Embleya scabrispora: one gene and its partner. The main gene of each other region encodes a partner of the protein of the gene in region 2 in a complex. Links are inferred from orthologs where the notes say so. Each region holds a gene or a part of one and is shown on either strand. Other genes may lie near its edges. The genes, in order: secY and secA.

Region 1 (9,264 bases), 1.7 Mb from region 2 along the record:
AACCGGCCCCGGAACCGCGGATTCCGCGCCCGGACGCGACCTCGAACCACCGCGCCCGCGCGCGCCGGCGCGAGGATCAGCGCACGAAGTAGACCAGCGCCCACACCAGTACGCCGAGGCTCATCACGACCAACCAGACCTTGTTCAACATCGCGTTGGACACCCGCGACCGGTGCTCCTCGGCCGGACCGTAGGCACCGGCGCGAAACGGCGCCTCGACGGGGCGGTCGTATCCCGGCGGCGGCGTCGCGCCCGCCGCCTCGGACCGATCGTCGCGACCCGGCAGGTTCGCCGCGAGCGCGTCCAGCTCCCCCACCGTGACCGCCCGGCGCACCCCGTCCAGGCCGGCCCGGTAGTCGGACAGCGCCAGGCGACCCGACGCCAGGTGCTCACGCAGCTCGGCGGTCACACGCTCGCGGTCCGCCGGCGTCGCGGGGGCGTTCGGATTCCGGTCCATGCCCCGAGCGTAGTCCCGCTCGGCCCGCCGGCGCCCGGGTCACGGCGCGGCGCGGCCGTGTCGCCACATGATCATCTGGATCGACCCCAGCACCGCGGCCGCCGGACCGTAGACCCACACCGGCCAGAAGTACACGACGCCCGTGCCCGCGACCGCGACCAGCAGCCAGATCACCACGTTCAGCGCGGTGACCGCGTTCAACACCGTCCAGGCCGCGCGCAGGCCCCGCGCCGCGGTGGCCCAGCCGTCGCCCGGGCGCCGCACCGGGGCGGCCGACCACCGCACCTCGGCCGGCACCGGCGGCAGCGGCGGCGAAAGCGGCATCGCGGGAAGCACCGACGTCGCCGGCTCCACACCCGACGCCGACGGCCGGGCGAGCGCCGCCCGGGTGCGCGCCTCCTCGTAGGCCATCCGCGCACGGATCACCTCGACGTCCGCCTCCAGATGCTCCGGAGGCGGCAGATCGGAGATCAACCGGGCCAGATCCCCCAGGGTCACCGCCGCGATGGCCGCGCCCATGCGCTCGTTGAACTCTGCCAGCGTCAGCCGTCCGACCAGATGGTGCTCGCGAAGGAGCGTCACCGCCGCCTCACGGTCCACGTCGGATGCCCGCATCGTCGGATGCCTCACCATGCCTTCGACACTAGGCAGGCACCGCGGTCTCGTACATGGGGCCAGCCCCACCATCGGCGGGGGTCTGTCCTCAGTCAGGGCGCGGTGAGCACCACGGGCCCGTTCGCGGTGATCGCGATCGAGTGCTCCCAGTGCGCCGCGTGGCCGCCGGCGGTGGTCTTGACCGTCCACTCGTCGGGCAGCGTGTAGGTGTCCGGCTTGCCGAGGGTGACCATCGGCTCGATCGCCAGGCACACCCCGACCTCCAGGCGCGGACCGCGGCCGCCCGGGCCGTAGTTGAGCACGTGCGGGTCCTGGTGCATCTCGGTGCCGATGCCGTGGCCGCCGTAGTCCTCGACGATCCCGTACTTCGCGCCGCCCGGCAGCCGGTGCGAGCGGATCGACTTCTCCACCGCGTGGCTGATGTCGGTCAGCCGACCGCCCGCCACCGCCGCCTCGATGCCCGCCCACATCGACTGCTCGCACACCCGGCTCAGTTCCAGCACCTCGGGCACCACCGTGCCGATCGGCACCGTGATCGCCGAGTCGCCGTGCCAGCCGTCCAGGATCGCGCCGCAGTCGATCGAGATGATGTCCCCGTCCCGCAGCGGAGTCTCGTCGGGGATCCCGTGCACCACCACGTCGTTGACCGACGCGCAGATCGACGCCGGGAAGCCGTGGTAGCCCTTGAACGAGGGAATCGCCCCGGCGCCGCGGATCGACCGCTCGGCGATCGTGTCCAGATCGGCGGTGGTCACCCCGGGCACCGCCGCCTCGCGCAGCAGGGCCAGTGTGTTCGCCACCACCGCGCCGGCACGACGCATCTTCTCGATCTGCTCGGGCGTCTTGCGTTCGATCCGCATGTGCCGCTTCCTGAACACCGGCATGGCCGTCCTCACCTGTCATCCACTGAAAGCACGATGGGCGATCCGGGGTTTCCCCGGATCGCCCATGTGTGATGTCTGTCGCGGCCGGCGCCGATCAGGCGCCGAACTCCCGAAGTGCGGTCATCGCGCGCTCGGTGACCTCCTTGACCGGACCCGTGGCCTGGATCGGCAGCAGGAGGTTGCGCTCCGAGTAGTAGCCGACCAGGGGTTCGGTCTGCTCCTTGTAGACGTCCAGACGGTGCCGGACGGTCTCCTCCCGGTCGTCGTCGCGCTGGTACAGCTCGCTGCCGCACTCGTCGCAGATCCCGGCCACCTTCGGCGCGTCGGTCAGGATGTGGCAGACGTGCCCGTTGGCCCGGCACTGCCGACGGCCCGAGATGCGCTGGATGATCTCCGAGTCGTCGACCTTGAGTTCGAGCACCACGTCCAACTCGGTGTCGTTCTCGGCCAGGATCTCGTCGAGCACCTTGGCCTGCGCCGTGTTGCGCGGGAACCCGTCGAGGAGGAAACCTCCGGCCACGTCCGGCTGCGCCAGGCGCTCCCGGACCATGCCTATGGTCACTTCGTCGGGTACGAGGTTGCCCGCGTCCATGTAGGTCTTCGCCTCGCGGCCGAGCGGAGTGCCCTGGCTCACGTTGGCGCGGAAGATGTCACCTGTCGAGACTGCGGGAATCGACAGGTTGGCGGCGATGTACTGGGCCTGGGTTCCCTTACCCGCGCCGGGAGGCCCCACGAGAACGATACGCATTTAGCGGAGGAAGCCTTCGTAGTTGCGCTGCTGGAGCTGACTCTCGATCTGCTTCACGGTTTCCAGACCCACTCCCACGATGATCAGGATGCTCGTGCCGCCGAACGGGAAGTTCTGGTTGGCGTTGAAGAGCACGAGCGCGATGCTGGGTACCAGCGCGATCATGCCCAGGTACAACGATCCGGGCCACGTGATCCTGGTGAGGATGTAGTTCAGGTATTCCGCGGTCGGTCTGCCGGCGCGGATCCCCGGAATGAAGCCACCATACTTCTTCATGTTGTCGGCTACTTCTTCGGGGTTGAACGTGATGGCCACGTAGAAGAACGCGAAGAAGACGATCAGCAGGAAGTACGTGATCATGTACAGCGGGTGGTCGCCCTTGACGAAGTGTCGTTCGATCCACACCGCCCAGTCCGACTTGCCACCGCTGAACTGCGCGATCAGAGCCGGAATGTAGAGCAGCGACGAGGCGAAGATGACGGGGATGATGCCCGCCTGGTTCACCTTGAGCGGGATGTAGGTCGAGGTCCCGCCGTAGGCGCGACGCCCGATCATGCGCTTGGCGTACTGCACCGGGATCCGGCGCTGCGCCTGTTCCACGAAGACCACCAGGCCGACCATCACGAGGCCGATGGCGATGACGGTGAAGAACGGGATCCAACCGTCGCCGATGGTGCCCTGCTCCTTGATCGTCCACAGCGCGGCCGGGAAGCCGGCGGCGACCGAGACGAACATCAGGATCGACATGCCGTTGCCGATGCCGCGGTCGGTGATCAGCTCACCGAGCCACATGATCGTCGAGGTGCCGGCCGTCATCACGACGACCATCACGATCACCCGGAAGAGCGAGTCGTCCGGAACGATGCCCTGCGGATCGCAGGTGGCGCTGCGGGCGCTGGAGAACAGCGCGCCGCTGCGGGCGGTGGCGATCAGCGCGGTCGCCTGGAGCACGGACAGCGCGATGGTGAGGTAGCGGGTGTACTGCGTGATCTTCGCCGTGCCGGCCTGGCCCTCCTTCTTGAGGGCCTCCAGCCGCGGGATCACGACGGTGAGCAGCTGGAGGATGATGCTCGCCGTGATGTACGGCATGATCCCCAGCGCGAAGATCGTGAGTTGCAGCAGCGCGCCACCGCTGAACATATTCACGAGCCCGAACAGGCTGTTCTTGTTGGAGTCCTCTACGCAAGAGCGCACCATCTCGAACGAGACGCCGGGTACCGGGATGTGCGACCCGATCCGGAAGAGGACGATGATCGCCAACGTGAACAGCAGCTTCTTGCGCAGGTCGGGCGTGCGGAACGCCCTGGCGAACGCGGTGAGCACACTGCCTCCTGCGCCCCGCCCGTCTCAGGGGCGAGTCGATCGAGTCGTCGGTCCGGGAAGAGGACCACTGGTCAGGTCCCTCACAGGACCTCACGGACAATAACAGCGCCGACGGCCCGGAAGTATCGCCCGGGCCCGACGTTCCTGCGTCATGACACAACACAAGTGAAATACGGAGCAAGTCATGTGAGGGGGTGGCGCAATGAACCCACCCCCACGGCACAGCAAACCACAGGGGCGCCACCACCTTACCGGCGTGACGCCCCTGCGCTATAGCCTCCAACGACGTCAAGGCCCGTTCGGTACCGATCCGAACGGGCCATGACGGTCATTCCTTGTCCGCGAGGGGTCAGACCGACAGTTCGTCGGCCGAACCGCCCGCGGCGGCGATCTTGGTCTTGGCGGAGCCGGAGAAGGCGTGGGCCTTCACCTGGACGGCCACCGAGATCTCGCCGGTGCCCAGGACCTTGACGGGCAGGTTCTTGCGAACCGCGCCCTTCTCGATCAGACCCTCGACGGTGACCTCGCCACCGTTGGGGTACAGGGACTCGATCTTGTCCAGGTTCACGACCTGGAACTCGACCCGGAACGGGTTCTTGAAGCCCTTGAGCTTGGGCAGCCGCATGTGCAGCGGCATCTGCCCACCCTCGAAGCGGGCCGGCACCTGGTAACGAGCCTTGGTGCCCTTGGTACCACGACCGGCGGTCTTGCCCTTGGAGCCCTCACCACGACCCACGCGGGTCTTGGCGGTCTTGGCGCCCGGGGCGGGCCGCAGGTGGTGCACCTTCAGCGGGTTGTCAGCACCCATGTCAGTCGACCTCCTCGACGGTGACGAGGTGCGACACCGTCGCGATCATGCCGCGGATCTCCGGGCGGTCCTCCTTGACGACCACGTCGTGGACGCGCTTGAGACCGAGCGAACGGAGAGTGTCCCGCTGGTTCTGCCTGCCACCGATCTTGGATCGGGTCTGCGTGACCTTGAGACGTGCCATTACGCACCAACCCCCGCGCGGGCCCGCAGGAGCGCGGCCGGGGCCACGTCCTCCAGGGGCAGGCCACGACGAGCCGCGATCTCCTCGGGGCGAACGAGCCCCTGGAGCGCCGCGACGGTCGCGTGCACGATGTTGATCGGGTTCGACGAACCGAGCGACTTGCTCAGCACGTCGTGGATGCCGGCGCACTCGAGCACGGCGCGCACGGGGCCACCGGCGATGACACCGGTACCCGGCGAGGCCGGCTTCAGGAGCACGACGCCGGCAGCCTTCTCACCCTGGATCGGGTGCGGAATGGTGCCCTGGATACGGGGGACCTTGAAGAAGTGCTTCTTGGCCTCTTCAACACCCTTGGCGATCGCGGCCGGCACCTCCTTGGCCTTGCCGTAACCGACACCTACGGTGCCGTCGCCATCGCCCACCACGACCAGCGCGGTGAAGCTGAAGCGACGTCCACCCTTCACGACCTTGGCGACGCGATTGATCGCGACGACGCGCTCGACGTAAGCGGTCTTCTCGGCGGCTGCGCCACCATCACGTCGATCCCGCCGGTCCCGCCGCTCGCCGCCGCCGGCGCCGCCACCGCGGCGCTGGGGTCCAGCCATCAGAATGTCCTCATCTGTCGTTCGAAGCTTGTCCGGAGCAGCGGGCTCAGAAGGTGAGCCCGTTTCCGCGTGCGGCATCCGCGAGAGCGGCGATGCGACCGTGGTACCTGTTGCCACCGCGGTCGAACACGACGGCCTCGACACCCGCGGCCTTCGCGCGCTCGGCGACCAATTCGCCGACCTTGCGAGCCTGGGCGGTCTTGTCACCCTCGGCACCGCGGATGGACGGGTCCATCGTGGACGCCGAAGCGAGAGTGTGGCCGGCGATGTCGTCGATAACCTGCGCCACCATGTGACGGGTGGAGCGGCTCACGACGAGACGGGGCCGCAGCGGGGTGCCGGAAACCTTCTTCCGCACCCGGATGTGCCGGCGCTTGCGTGCGACAGACTTCTTCGCAACGCCCTTGCCGGTCTTCACGCCGACAGCCATGCCTACTTACCAGCCTTTCCGACCTTGCGGCGGATGACCTCGCCCGCGTACTTGACGCCCTTGGCCTTGTACGGGTCGGGCTTCCGCAGCTTGCGGATGTTCGCGGCGATTTCACCGACCTTCTGCTTGTCGATGCCCTCGACCGAAAAACGGGTGGGGGCCTCGACCGCGAAGGTGATGCCTTCCGGGGCCTCGACGACCACGGGGTGGCTGAATCCGAGCGCGAACTCCAGCGAGGAGCCCTTCTGCTGGACACGGTAGCCGACACCGCTGATCTCGAGCTTCTTGATGTATCCCTGGGTCACACCAGTGATCATGTTCGCCACCAGCGTCCGGGACAGCCCGTGCAGGGCCTTCGAGCGGCGCTCGTCGTCGGGACGGGTCACCGCGAGGGTGCCGTCGTCCGACTTGGCGATCTCGATCGGGGCGGCGATGGTGTGCGACAGGGAACCCTTGGGGCCCTTCACGACGACCTCGCGGCCATTGATGGTGACGTCCACACCGGTGGGAACCGGGATGGGGAGACGTCCGATGCGCGACATTGCTCTCCTTCCCTTCCCTTACCAGACGAAGGCGAGGACTTCCCCGCCCACGCCCTTCTTGGCCGCCTGCTTGTCGGTGAGGAGACCGGTCGACGTCGAGATGATCGCGACGCCGAGGCCACCGAGTACCTTCGGCAGGTTCGTGGACTTTGCGTACACCCGCAGACCGGGCTTCGACACGCGGCGGACGCCGGCGATCGAGCGCTCGCGGTTCGGGCCGTACTTGAGGACGACGGTGAGCTTCTTGCCCACCTCCGCGTCCTCGACGCGCCAGCCCTGGATGTAACCCTCCTGCTGGAGGATCTCCGCGATGTGCGACTTGATCTTGCTGAACGGCATCACGACATCGTCGTGGTATGCCGAGTTGGCGTTCCGCAGACGGGTCAGCATGTCTGCGATGGGGTCGGTCATGGTCATGACGGCCTCAAGGCCTTTCTCGCCGTGGTTTCCCGGCGTGCGATCCCTCGCCCGCCGCCGACCCGAGGGGCGGCGGCGGACGGCGACTGCGGTGCGGGACCTACGACGTCGTTACTGTTCTCGCTCCGCCCAGCGGGCGAGCGATGTGTTGCGGTAGCGGTAGCTCTCGGCCGCCGAGGCGGCCGCGGACTACCAGCTGCTCTTGGTGACGCCCGGCAGCTCGCCGGCGTGCGCCATGGTGCGCAGGCACACACGGCACAGACCGAACTTGCGGTACACCGAGTGAGGACGGCCACAGCGCTGGCAGCGCGTGTAGCCGCGAACCTCGAACTTCGGCTTGCGGGCGGCCTTTGCGATCAGGGCCTTCTTCGCCACGTCTCAGTCTCCTTGTTGCGTTCCTCAGCCGCCGAGGCGACTGCTCACGCTTCCTTGAACGGGAAGCCGAGGAGACGCAGCAGAGCGCGGCCCTCGTCGTCGTTCTTGGCGGTGGTCACCACAGTGATGTCCATGCCACGAACGCGGTCGATCTTGTCCTGGTCGATCTCGTGGAACATCGACTGCTCCGTGAGACCGAAGGTGTAGTTGCCGCGGCCGTCGAACTGCTTGGGCGAAAGCCCGCGGAAGTCACGGATACGCGGCAGGGCGATCGACAGCAGACGGTCCAGGAACTCCCACATGCGGTCGCCGCGCAGTGTAACGTGCGCGCCGATCGGCTGACCCTCGCGCAGCTTGAACTGCGCGATGGACTTGCGGGCCTTGGTGACCTGGGGCTTCTGGCCGGTGATGGCCATCAGGTCCTTGATCGCGCCGTCGATCAGCTTGGAGTCGCGGGCGGCGTCGCCCACACCCATGTTGACCACGATCTTGGTGACGCCGGGAACCTGCATGATGTTCTCGAACGAGAACTCCTCACGCAGCTTGCCCAGGATCTCCTCGCGGTAACGCTGCTTCAGACGCGGCAGTTCACGCGCCTCGGTGGTGACCGTCATCAGATGTCCTCACCGGTCCGCTTGGCGTACCGGATCTTGTTGCCCTCGTCGTCGAACCGGAAGCCGGTCCGGGTCGGGACCTTCTTACCGTCCTTCTCCACGACCAGCATCACGTTGCTGATGTGGACGGACGCTTCCTGGGTGATGATGCCGCCGGTCTTGGCACCCTTGGCGGACTGACCCACCTTGGTGTGCTTCTTGATCCGGTTGACACCCTCGACCAGGACGCGCTCCTGGGTCGGGTAGGCCGCGATGACCTTGCCCTGCTTGCCCTTGTCCTTGCCGGTGATGACCTGTACCAGGTCACCCTTCTTGATCTTCATCGCCTTCGCCATTGGTTAGAGCACCTCCGGCGCGAGCGAGATGATCTTCATGAACTTCTTCTCGCGAAGCTCACGGCCGACCGGGCCGAAAATACGGGTGCCACGGGGTTCGCCATCGTTCTTCAGGACGACGGCGGCGTTCTCGTCGAAGCGGATGTAGGAGCCGTCGACACGCCGGCGCTCCTTGACCGTCCGCACGACGACCGCCTTGATGACGTCGCCCTTCTTCACGTTGCCACCGGGGATCGCGTCCTTGACGGTGGCAACGATGACGTCCCCGATGCCCGCGTAGCGCCGGCCGGAGCCACCGAGCACACGGATGCAGAGAATCTCCTTCGCACCCGTGTTGTCGGCGACTCGCAGTCGCGACTCCTGCTGGATCACGTCTAACTCCTGATCGTCACGTCGCGGTCACGACCCACGGATGGTGGGGCGACCGGCGCTCGCTACTTGGCCTTTTCGAGGATCTCGACGATGCGCCAGCGCTTGCTGGCGGACAGCGGCCGAGTCTCCATGAGGACGACACGGTCACCGACGCCACAGGCGTTCTGCTCGTCGTGAGCCTTCAGCTTGTTCGTGCGGCGGATGACCTTGCCGTACATCGGGTGCTTCACGCGGTCCTCGACGGCGACGACGACGGTCTTGTCCATCTTGTCGCTGACGACGAGGCCCTCACGGGTCTTGCGGAATCCCCGGGCTGCTTCAGTCATCTCAGTCTTCTCGCTCACGCCGCGCCTCCGGTCTCCTGCACGTCGATGCCCAGCTCGCGCTCGCGCATCAGCGTGTAGATCCGGGCGATGTCCTTACGGACAGCCTTGAGCCGCCCGTGGTTTTCGAGCTGCCCGGTCGCCGCCTGGAAACGGAGGTTGAACAGCTCCTCCTTGGCTTCGCGGAGCTTGGCGACGATCTCCTCGTCACCGAGTTCGCGGAGCTCGGACG
Region 2 (9,694 bases):
TCCATCTGCCGCAGCATCGTGTCCCAGTCGCGGTCCTCGTACACGTGCACGCCCAGGAACGGCCCGAAGTACTCGGTGGTGAACACCTCGTCCCACGGATCCTCGGCGAGCACCACGGTGGGCCGCACGAACCAGCCCACCGCGTCGTCGTAGGTCCCGCCCGCGAGCACCCGCAGACCGTCGGTGGCGTGCGCCCGGTCGATCGCCGCCTTGAGCTTGGCGAACGCGCGCTCGTCGATCACCGCGCCCATGAAGTGGCTCAGATCGGTCACGTCGCCCATCGACAACCCGTCCACCTCGGCCAGGAACGCGTCCCGGAACTCGCTCTCCCAGATCGAGCGCGGGATGTAGGCGCGCGAGGCGGCCGAACACTTCTGGCCCTGGTACTCGAACGCGCCGCGCACCAGCACCGTGCGCAACACGTCGTGGTCGGCGCTGGGATGCGCGACCACGAAGTCCTTGCCGCCGGTCTCGCCGACGATCCTGGGGTAGCCGTGGTAGGCGTCGAGGTTGTCGGCGATGCCCCGCCACAGGCGCTTGAAGGTCGCCGTCGACCCGGTGAAGTGCAGCCCCGCGAAGTCCGGGTCGGCCAGCGCCACGTCGGAGACCGCCACACCGTCGCCGTGCAGCAGGTTGATCACCCCCGGCGGCAGACCCGCCGCCTCCAACAGCCGCATCAGGTGGTGCGCGGCCAGCGCCTGCGTGGGCGAGGGCTTCCACAACACCACGTTGCCCATCAGCGCGGGCGCGGTCGGCAGGTTGCCCGCGATGGCGGTGAAGTTGAACGGGGTGACCGCGTACACGAAGCCTTCCAGCGGCCGGTGGTCCAGCCGGTTCCACACCCCGGGGGAACTGATCGGCTGCTCGGCCAGGATCCGCCGGGCGAAATCGACGTTGAACCGCCAGAAGTCGATCAGTTCGCACGGCGCGTCGATCTCCGCCTGCTGCGCCGTCTTGCCCTGACCGAGCATGGTCGCGGCGGCGATGGTCTCGCGCCACGGCCCGGCGAGCAGGTCGGCCGCCTTGAGGAGGATCGCCGCCCGGTCGTCGAAGTCGAGCGCGCGCCACTGGGGCGCGGCCTCCTTCGCCGCGGTCAGCGCCGCCCGCGCGTCGTCGTGGGTCGCGTTGGCGAGGGTGCCCAGTTCGCCCGCGCGCCGATGCGGCTGGACGAGTTGCACCCGCTTGCCCGCGCCCATCCGGTGTTCGCCGCCGATGGTGTGCGGCAGGTCCACGGGTGCGGCCGACAACGCGGTGAGCCGCTCCCGCAGGCGGGCCCGCTCGGGGCTGCCCGGCGCGTAGCCGTGGACGGGTTCGTTGCTCGGCCGGGGCACCCGGGTCACAGCATCCATGGGTGCGCAATGCCCACGAACCGGACAATCGATGCGCGAGGGGGTCAGCGCACGTAGGTACGCGCGAGCTCGACCGCCTCGGCGAGCGAATCCACCACGGGCACCCCGACCCCCTCCAGGCCGGCCCGCGCGTGCGAACCGCCCGCGTACAGCACCACCCGCGCGCCCACGTGCAGCGCGGCCGCCGCGTCGTCGGCGGCGTCGCCGATGAGCACCACGTCGGCCGGGTCCCGCTCCAGCGCGGCCAGGTGCCGCACCAGATGCTCGGCCTTGCCCCCGCCCGGCGGACCCACCCGCCCGTCCACGCGGACGAAGCGCTCCTCGATCCCGAACCGGCGCACGAACGGCATCAGCGCCTCGTGCGCGGTCAGCGACAGCAGCGACTGGGTACCGCCCTCGCGCTGCCAGGCGTGCAGCAGCTCGTCCGCGCCGACGGCGAGCTCGCAGCGCGCGCTGTGCACGGTGTAGACCTCCTGGAAGGCCTGGTCGAGACGGATCCACTCGGCCGCGTCCGGGACCCGGCCGACGACCTTCTCGTAGAACTTCGGCACCGGCACGCAGTAGAGCTCCCGATAACGCTCCAGCGTCATCGGCGGCAGTCCGATCAGCGCGAACGAGGCGTTGGTGGCCTCGATGATCGCGTCCAAGTCGTGGAACAGGGTGCTGTTCCAGTCCCATACCAGGTGCGGATTCCGATTCGTCATGGACCTTGATTGTGCCCTGCCGGCCGTCACAGCAGATCGGCCAGCTCCTGTGTCGCGAACCACAGCAGCTCGTGCTCCTCGGCGGCCTCGATCAGCTCGTCGGTGAGCCCGCCCGCCAGCGCCGCGGCGACCGCTTCCTCCGCGTCGGCGGTGTCCATGTGCACCGCCGCGATCCGCTTGCGCGGCACGCGCGCGTCGACCAGGACCGCGCCCGGGCCGTCCTGCGCCCGCTCGGCCACCAGCGCGTCCGGCACGTCCGCCGCGAGCACGACCCGACGCACCGCGCCCGGTTCGGCCGCGAGCAACCGCAGCGAACCCTCGGCGGCACGGGTCAGCGCGCCGTACTCCAACTCCTCCTCGTCGTCGCTCCCGTACCACGCGCGAAACGCCTCGGTGACCGCGTACGCCGGCAGCGGCGCCGACTCGACCCCGCCGGCGGCGTGCACCGCGGCCAGGCCGGCGGGCGTCGTAGGGATGAACACGCGCATCGGGCGACTCCAATCGAGTGAAATCCGGACACTCCTTCGGGGACGAAGGGCGCCGAAACGAGGGCCGACCCGGCGCCACCACGCGTGAGTCGACGCGCGTCAGCGTAATCGCAGCGCCGACCAGACGAATGGTTGACCGCGCGGCGCCGGCCGGCTAGGAAGTGCCTGCACACGTCCCGGTCGGGGGAACGAGCGGGACGACGTGCGCCACAACCGGCACATCCGCTTCACGGGGAGGACCCATGGTCCACACGAACACCGGCTCGCCACCACACCTGTACGTGGTCCGAGCCCCCGCAGGCGAAACCCCCTTCGACACTCCGGCCGTCGCCGAGGTGATCCCGCTGCGCCCGTGGGGACACCACGGCACCCTCACCCACGGCAACCTGGCCCACGCCCCGCACCCGCTGCCCCACCCCGAACACGGATCCGACTCCCGGCCGGGCTCCCGGCTCGCGCCACAACCCAACCCGCGCCCCGCGCTGCGCCTGGTCCCGGCCCTGGCCGAACCGGACCCGACCGAAGCCCGGCTGCGCTCTCGACGACTGGCCCACGCGCTCGCCGAAATCGCCTCGGGCCGCCGCGCCCTCACCCAGCTGCGCCCGTACGCCTCCGCCCCCGTCTACGGCACCACACAACACCTGATCCGCCGCCTCGCCGCCCGCGGGGTCGGACACCTACGGGTGGAGTCCTGCGGCGGCCACGCCCCCGCCGAAGGCATCGCCGAGGGCTACGCCCGCCTACGCGCCCCATCCTGGGTCCTCACAGTGGCCTTCCGCCTGGAACGCGACGCCCCCACCCGCCACCCCACCAACACCTGGCTCTGCACAGCCCTGGAACACGACGAACTGACCTGAAAACAAAGAGGGCCCGAACCAACCCAGGCCCGGGCCCTCCCCCACCCACCATCCCCCACGCGAGGCGCGAGGCGCAGGGCACGGGACGCAGGGCACGAGGCGCGGGGCACGAGGCGCGAGGCGCGGGGCGCAGGGCACGAGGCGCAGGGCGCAGGGCACGAGGCGCGGGGCACGGGGCGTGAGGCGCGGGGCGCAGGGCACGAGGCGCAGGGCGCAGGGCACGAGGCGCGGGGCACGGGGCGTGAGGCGCGGGGCGCAGGGCACGAGGCGCGGGGCGCGGGACGCGGGGCGCAGGGCACGAGGCGCGGGGCACGAGGCGCGGGGCACGAGGCGCGAGGCGCAGGGCGTGAGGCACGAGGCGCGAGGCGCAGGGCGCGAGGCACGAGGCGCGAGGCGCAGGGCGCGAGGCACGAGGCGCGAGGCGCAGGGCGCGAGGCGCGGGGCGCATGGCACGAGGCGGAAGGCGCGAGGCGCGGGGCGCATGGCACGAGGCGGAAGGCGCGAGGCGCGGGGCGCATGGCACGAGGCGGAAGGCGCGAGGCGCGGGGCGCATGGCACGAGGCGGAAGGCGCGAGGCGCGGGGCGCATGGCACGAGGCGGAAGGCGCGAGGCGCGGGGCGCGAGGCGCAGGGCACGAGGCACGAGGCGCAGGACGCGAAGCGCTAGGCGCGGGGCGTAGGGCACGAGGGGTGGGCCCTCAAAGTCCTACGCCACCAAACTCCAGCCCGTCCGGCGCTTGAGGACAGCAGGCCGCAGGCCGCCAAAGCCCGACCGAGGCCGCCATCCACAACCGCCGCCAACGGCGCCCTCTCAGCCCGTCCGGCGCATGAGGACCGGCGGGCCGCAGGCCGGCCCAAACCGACCCACGCCACCAGCCACGACCACCGCCCACCAACGTCCGCTCAGCCCGTCCGGCGCATGAGGACCCGCATGAGGACCCCGCCTACTTCTTCTTCCGCTTCGCCCGCTGCGCCCGCCGCCGCTCGGCCCGCGTCGCGCCCTCCTCGACCTCGTCCGCGTCCTCGTCGAAGTTCTCCTCGGAGGTGACCACACCACCCTCGCCGTCGATCGTGGGCGCGCTGTACTGCAGGTGCGCCGGCCGCTGGGGCGCGTCCAGCCCCTTCGCGTGGATCTCCGGCAGCGGCGCGGCCTTGTCGATCGAGATGCTCGGCGCCTCCGGCACCTGCTCGATCTCGACCTCGACGTTGAAGAGGTAGCCGACCGACTCCTCCTTGATGCCCTCCATCATGGCGTTGAACATGTCGAAGCCCTCGCGCTGGTACTCCACCAGCGGGTCGCGCTGCGCCATCGCCCGCAGGCCGATGCCCTCCTGGAGGTAGTCCATCTCGTACAGGTGCTCGCGCCACCGGCGGTCCAGCACCGACAGGATGACCCGCCGCTCCAGCTCGCGCATGACCTCCTCGCCCAGCTTCTCCTCACGCAGCGCGTAGGCGGCCTGGGCGTCGGCCCGAAGCAGTTCGACCAGCTGCTCGGTGTCCAGCTCCGAGCGGTCGCCGAACTCCTCCTCGACCTCCTCGATCGTGATGCTGACCGGGTACAGCCGCTTGAGGTTGGCCCACAACTTCTCGAGGTCCCACTCCTCCGCGAAGCCCTCGGTCGCACCGTGCACGTACGCCTCGACGGTGTCGTCGATGAAGTGCCCGATCTGCTCCTGCAGGTTCTCCCCCGCCAGCACCCGGCGGCGCTCGCCGTAGATCACCTCGCGCTGCCGGTTCAGCACCTCGTCGTACTTGAGCACGTTCTTGCGGATCTCGAAGTTCTGCTGCTCGACCTGGGTCTGCGCGGACTTGATCGCGTTCGAGACCATCTTCGACTCGATCGGCTGGTCCTCGGGCACGTTGGCCAGGGTCAGCACCCGCTCGACGATGTTGGCCTTGAACAGGCGCATCAGGTCGTCGCCCAGCGACAGGTAGAACCGCGACTCGCCCGGGTCGCCCTGCCGCCCGGAACGACCGCGCAGCTGGTTGTCGATCCGGCGGGACTCGTGCCGCTCGGTGCCGAGCACGTACAGCCCGCCGAGGTCGGAGACCTCCTCGTGCTCCGCCTTGACCGCCTTCTTGGCCTTCTCCAGCGCCTCCGGCCAGGCCGCCTCGTACTCCTCCGGCGTCTCGCCCGGGGTCAGCCCGCGCTGCGCGAGTTCGGCCGCGGCGAGGTGGTCCGGGTTGCCGCCGAGCATGATGTCGGTGCCTCGGCCGGCCATGTTCGTGGCCACCGTGACCGCGCCCTTGCGGCCGGCCTGCGCGACGATCTGCGCCTCGCGCTCGTGGTGCTTGGCGTTCAGCACCTCGTGCGGCACGCCGCGCTTGCGCAACTGGGCGGACAGGTACTCGGACTTCTCCACGCTGGTCGTGCCGACCAGGACCGGCTGGCCCTTCTCGTGCTTTTGCGTGATGTCCTCGACCACCGCGTTGAACTTGGCCTCCTCGGTCTTGTACACGAGGTCGGACTGGTCCACGCGCTGCACCGAACGGTGGGTGGGGATGGGCACCACGCCGAGCTTGTAGATCTGGTGGAACTCGGCGGCCTCGGTCATCGCGGTACCGGTCATGCCGCCGAGCTTCTTGTACAGGCGGAAGAAGTTCTGGAGGGTGACGGTGGCCAGGGTCTGGTTCTCGTCCTTGATGTCCACCCCCTCCTTGGCCTCGATCGCCTGGTGCATGCCCTCGTTGTAGCGGCGACCGGCGAGGATGCGGCCGGTGTGCTCGTCGACGATCAGCACCTCGCCGTCCACGACGACGTACTCCTTGTCCCGCTTGTACAGCTCCTTCGCCTTGATGGCGTTGTTCAGGTAGCCGACCAGCGGGGTGTTGACCGCCTCGTAGAGGTTGTCGATGCCCAGGTAGTCCTCGACCCGGCCGACGCCGGACTCGTGGATGGCGACGGTGCGCTTCTTCTCGTCGACGTCGTAGTCGCCGGTCTCCTCGATGCCCTTGAGCGGGTTCGCGGCCTCGCCGCGCTTGAGCCGCTTGACCATGGTCGCGAAGTCGGCGTACCACTTCGTGGCCTGGTCGGCCGGGCCGGAGATGATCAGCGGGGTGCGGGCCTCGTCGACGAGGATCGAGTCGACCTCGTCGACCACGGCGAAGAAGTGGCCGCGCTGCACCAGCTCGTCGGCCGACCACGCCATGTTGTCGCGCAGGTAGTCGAAGCCGAACTCGTTGTTGGTGCCGTACGTGATGTCGTAGCCGTACGCCTTGCGCCGCTCGTGCGGCGGCATGTTGGCCAGGATGCAGCCCACGGTCAGACCGAGGAAGCGGTGCACGCGACCCATCCACTCCGAGTCGCGCTCGGCGAGGTAGTCGTTGACCGTGACCACGTGCACACCCTCGCCCGCGATGGCGTTGAGGTAGGCGGGCAGGGTGGAGACGAGGGTCTTGCCCTCGCCGGTGCGCATCTCGGCGATGTTGCCCAGGTGCAGCGCGGCACCGCCCATCAGCTGCACCTTGTAGTGCCGCTGACCGAGCGTGCGGCGCGCGGCCTCGCGCACCGTGGCGAAGGCTTCCGGAAGCAGGTCGTCGAGGGTCTCCCCGTCGGCGTAGCGCTGCTTGTACTCGTCCGTCAGCGCACGCAGCTCGGCGTCGGAGAGGTCCTTGAAGTCGTCTTCGATCGACTCGATCTGATCTGCGATGCGGTTGAGCTTGCGCAGGATTTTGCCCTCGCCGGCGCGCAGGACCTTGTCGAAGATAGACACGCTGGATGAGCTCCTTGCCCGACGGCGCCCGCCCGCCTTTCGGACGTGACGGCACGGCGGGGCCCGTCCCGCCGATACGGCCATCGTATGCGAGGAGGCAAGCCCGGATCGAGCCTCGCGAGCCGGCACAGTGACCGGCATGGAACCTGTGGAGATCGCGGCGGGGCGCTTTCAGCTCCGGCCCTGGAACGAACACGACGTCGAGGTGATCGCCGGCGCGCTCGCCGACGCGTCGATCGCGCGCCGCCCGCCGGTGCCCGAGGACGAGGATCCACACGCGTGGCTGGCCGCGCGCGAGCAGCGCTGGGCGAGCGGCGACGGGCCCTCCTTCGCGGTGATGGACGCGGTGAGCGGCGAGGTCCACGGCCATGTGGCGCTGTGGAAGGTGTCGCCGCAGTGGCGCTCGGCCGAGGTCGGCTACTGGACCCTGAAGTCCTCGCGCGGCCGGGGAGTGGCCCGGCACGGGGTCGGCGCGCTCACCCGCTGGGCGTTCGGCGCGCTGGATCTGCATCGCCTCGAACTGCGCCACGCGGTGGCCAACACCGCCTCGTGCGCGGTCGCGAACGCGTCGGGATATGCACTCGAAGGAGTACTGCGGGGCTGCCTCACCGGCTTCGGCGAGGAGTTCACCGACGTACATCTGCACGCTCGGCTCGCCACGGACACCTGATGCGAACACACGTTCTAAGGTGGCGGCCATGACCTCACAGCCGACCTTCACGCCGGACGCCGAGCTGACCGCCGACGAGGCCCGCCGCATCGTGCTGGCCGCGCAGGGCCTGCTGGGTGCCCCCGATCGCCGGGCGGGCGTGCTCGGCGTGCTGCACTCGCTGGGCGCGGTACAACTCGACACCATCTCCACGCTGGCCCGCTCGCACGAGCTGGTGCCCTACTCGCGGCTCGGCCCGGTCGGCCGCTCCACCGTCGAGAGCGCCTACTGGTCCGGCGAGACCGCGTTCGAGTACTGGTCGCACGCGGCCTGTGTGCTGCCGATGTCGACCTGGCCGGACTTCGCCTTCCGCCGCCGGCACTATCGGGGCCGCGGTCACCTGTGGGGCCACCAGGTGTCGAAGGAGTCGTTCGACACCGTCCTGGGACGCCTGCGCACCGAGGGCCCGCTCACCGCGACCGCGCTCGGCGGCGCCAAGAACAAGGGCGAGTGGTGGGACTGGAGCGAGACCAAGATCGCCGTCGAGCGCGCGCTGGCCTTCGGCGACGTGGTCTGCGTGCGCCGCGACGGCTGGAAGCGGGTGTACGACCTGCCGGAACGTGTGGTCCCGGCGACCCTGCTGGCCGAGGAGCCCGACGACGCGGAGTGCCTGCGCCGCCTCGTGCGCCTGGCGGGCCGCCAGCTCGGGGTGGCCACCCGGGCCGACCTGATGGACCAGTACCGGCTGACCCGGGCGCAGGTCGACGCCGCCCTGCCCGGCAGCGGCCTGGTCCCGGTCGCGGTCGCGGGCTGGGGCGCACGCGCCGCGCGCGAGGGCGTGTGGGCCGACCCCGACGCGCTCGCCGCGCCGCCGCGTGGGCGTCATCGCGCCACCCTCTTGTCGCCGTTCGACTCACTGGTGTGGGATCGCCCGCGCACCGCCCGGGTGTTCGGCGGCTTCGAACACCGCCTGGAGGCGTATGTGCCGGCCGCCAAGCGGGTGCACGGCTACTTCGTGATGCCGATCCTGGTGGGCGGGCGACTGGTCGGTCGGGTGGACCCGGCCCGGGAGGGACGCACCCTGGTGGCGCGGCGCATGTCCTTCGAGGCCGGCGCCGCGGTCGGCGAGCGGGTGCTGGCCGGCGCGGCCGACGCGCTGCGCGCGGCCGCCGGATGGGTGGGGTGCGACGACGTGCGGATCGAGGCGCTGGACCACGAGAGCACCCGGGCGCGGCTGACCGCGCTGCTCGCGGGCTGACGCCCGCGGGTCGGCCGGGCGTGCGCGCGTCCGGCCCACCCGGGAGGGCCCGGGTCGGGGCACCGGAGGCGCCCCGATTCAGTCGCCGATCTCCAGGATCTTCTCCCGCATCGCGTAGACCACGGCCTCCATGCGCGAATGCAGCTGCAATTTCTCGAGGATGTTGCGCACGTGGTTCTTCACGGTGTTCTCGCTGATGAACAACTGCTTGGCGATGTCGCGGTTGTTGCGCCCGGTGGCCACCAGGCGCAGCACCTCGATCTCGCGGTCGGTCAGCCGCGGCGCCGGCACCAGGCGGCGCTCGTCGTCGCGCCGGCTCATCGACTTGAACTCGGTCAGCAGCTTGACCGCCATCGACGGGCTGATCTGCGACTGCCCGTCGGCCACCGCGCGGATCGCCGAGGCCACCTCGCCGTGCGAGATCTCCTTGAGCAGGTATCCGGTCGCGCCGGCCTTGATCGCGTCGTAGAGGTCGGCCTCTTCCTCGCTCATCGTCAACATGATGATCTGGGTGCTGGGCGCGACCTCCTTGATCGCGGTGCACGCCTCGATGCCGCCGCGTCTGGGCATGCGCACGTCCATCAGGACGATGTCGGGCAGCAGGTCCTGCGCGGCCTCCAGCGCCTCGGCGCCGTCCCCGGCCTCGCCGACCACCGTGATGTCCGGCTCCGGCGCGA

What was found.
Region 1: the proteins of secA (region 2) and secY are in contact, whole or in part, in a crystal structure (PDB 3DIN), measured with the Thermotoga maritima proteins. The link is inferred for Embleya scabrispora from one-to-one orthologs. Residues at the interface, in WP_004082002.1 of Thermotoga maritima: Glu261, Ala262, Arg263, Lys300, Ala301, Arg302, Thr303, Ile304, Ile305, Leu323, Tyr324, Asp325, Pro326, Val329, Ser330, Tyr333, Ile336, Lys340, Phe345, Val349, Glu363, Phe364, Tyr374, Ser375, Gly376, Gly377, Glu393, Ile395, Thr482, Ser483; in WP_004081795.1 of Thermotoga maritima: Glu108, Gly109, Glu110, Glu111, Ala236, Glu237, Arg238, Arg239, Ile240, Thr241, Ile242, Gln243, Tyr244, Ala245, Arg246, Arg247, Val248, Thr249, Gly250, Arg251, Arg252, Val253, Tyr254, Gly256, Ala257, Ser258, Thr259, Tyr260, Leu261, Pro262.

What each region holds. Positions count from the first base shown.
Region 1 is NZ_MWQN01000001.1:2,568,085-2,577,348, forward strand. What follows is about bases 1,867-4,756. They hold secY (preprotein translocase subunit SecY), read right to left. Parts: upstream 4,028-4,756; coding sequence 2,705-4,027; downstream 1,867-2,704. Other genes in these bases: map (type I methionyl aminopeptidase), read right to left, coding at 1,867-1,956; B4N89_RS11150 (adenylate kinase), read right to left, coding at 2,051-2,704; rplO (50S ribosomal protein L15), read right to left, coding at 4,377-4,756. In the rest of the region: B4N89_RS11135 (DUF1707 SHOCT-like domain-containing protein), read right to left, coding at 77-457; B4N89_RS48945 (DUF1707 SHOCT-like domain-containing protein), read right to left, coding at 497-1,090; more of map, read right to left, coding at 1,165-1,866; more of rplO, read right to left, coding at 4,757-4,835; rpmD (50S ribosomal protein L30), read right to left, coding at 4,837-5,019; rpsE (30S ribosomal protein S5), read right to left, coding at 5,019-5,624; rplR (50S ribosomal protein L18), read right to left, coding at 5,671-6,054; rplF (50S ribosomal protein L6), read right to left, coding at 6,057-6,596; rpsH (30S ribosomal protein S8), read right to left, coding at 6,615-7,013; B4N89_RS11190 (type Z 30S ribosomal protein S14), read right to left, coding at 7,203-7,388; rplE (50S ribosomal protein L5), read right to left, coding at 7,433-8,002; rplX (50S ribosomal protein L24), read right to left, coding at 8,002-8,325; rplN (50S ribosomal protein L14), read right to left, coding at 8,341-8,709; rpsQ (30S ribosomal protein S17), read right to left, coding at 8,772-9,053; rpmC (50S ribosomal protein L29), read right to left, coding at 9,050-9,264. UniProt on the Escherichia coli protein: The central subunit of the protein translocation channel SecYEG. Consists of two halves formed by TMs 1-5 and 6-10.
Region 2 is NZ_MWQN01000001.1:4,273,225-4,282,918, reverse strand. What follows is about bases 4,142-7,461. They hold secA (preprotein translocase subunit SecA), read right to left. Parts: upstream 7,111-7,461; coding sequence 4,342-7,110; downstream 4,142-4,341. Other genes in these bases: B4N89_RS18895 (GNAT family N-acetyltransferase), read left to right, coding at 7,250-7,461. Outside these bases: pruA (L-glutamate gamma-semialdehyde dehydrogenase), read right to left, coding at 1-1,349; B4N89_RS18915 (HAD family hydrolase), read right to left, coding at 1,394-2,053; B4N89_RS18910 (DUF6912 family protein), read right to left, coding at 2,080-2,541; B4N89_RS49035 (Rv3235 family protein), read left to right, coding at 2,784-3,398; more of B4N89_RS18895, read left to right, coding at 7,462-7,780; B4N89_RS18890 (winged helix-turn-helix domain-containing protein), read left to right, coding at 7,809-9,017; B4N89_RS18885 (response regulator), read right to left, coding at 9,096-9,694. UniProt on the Escherichia coli protein: Required for protein export, interacts with the SecYEG preprotein conducting channel.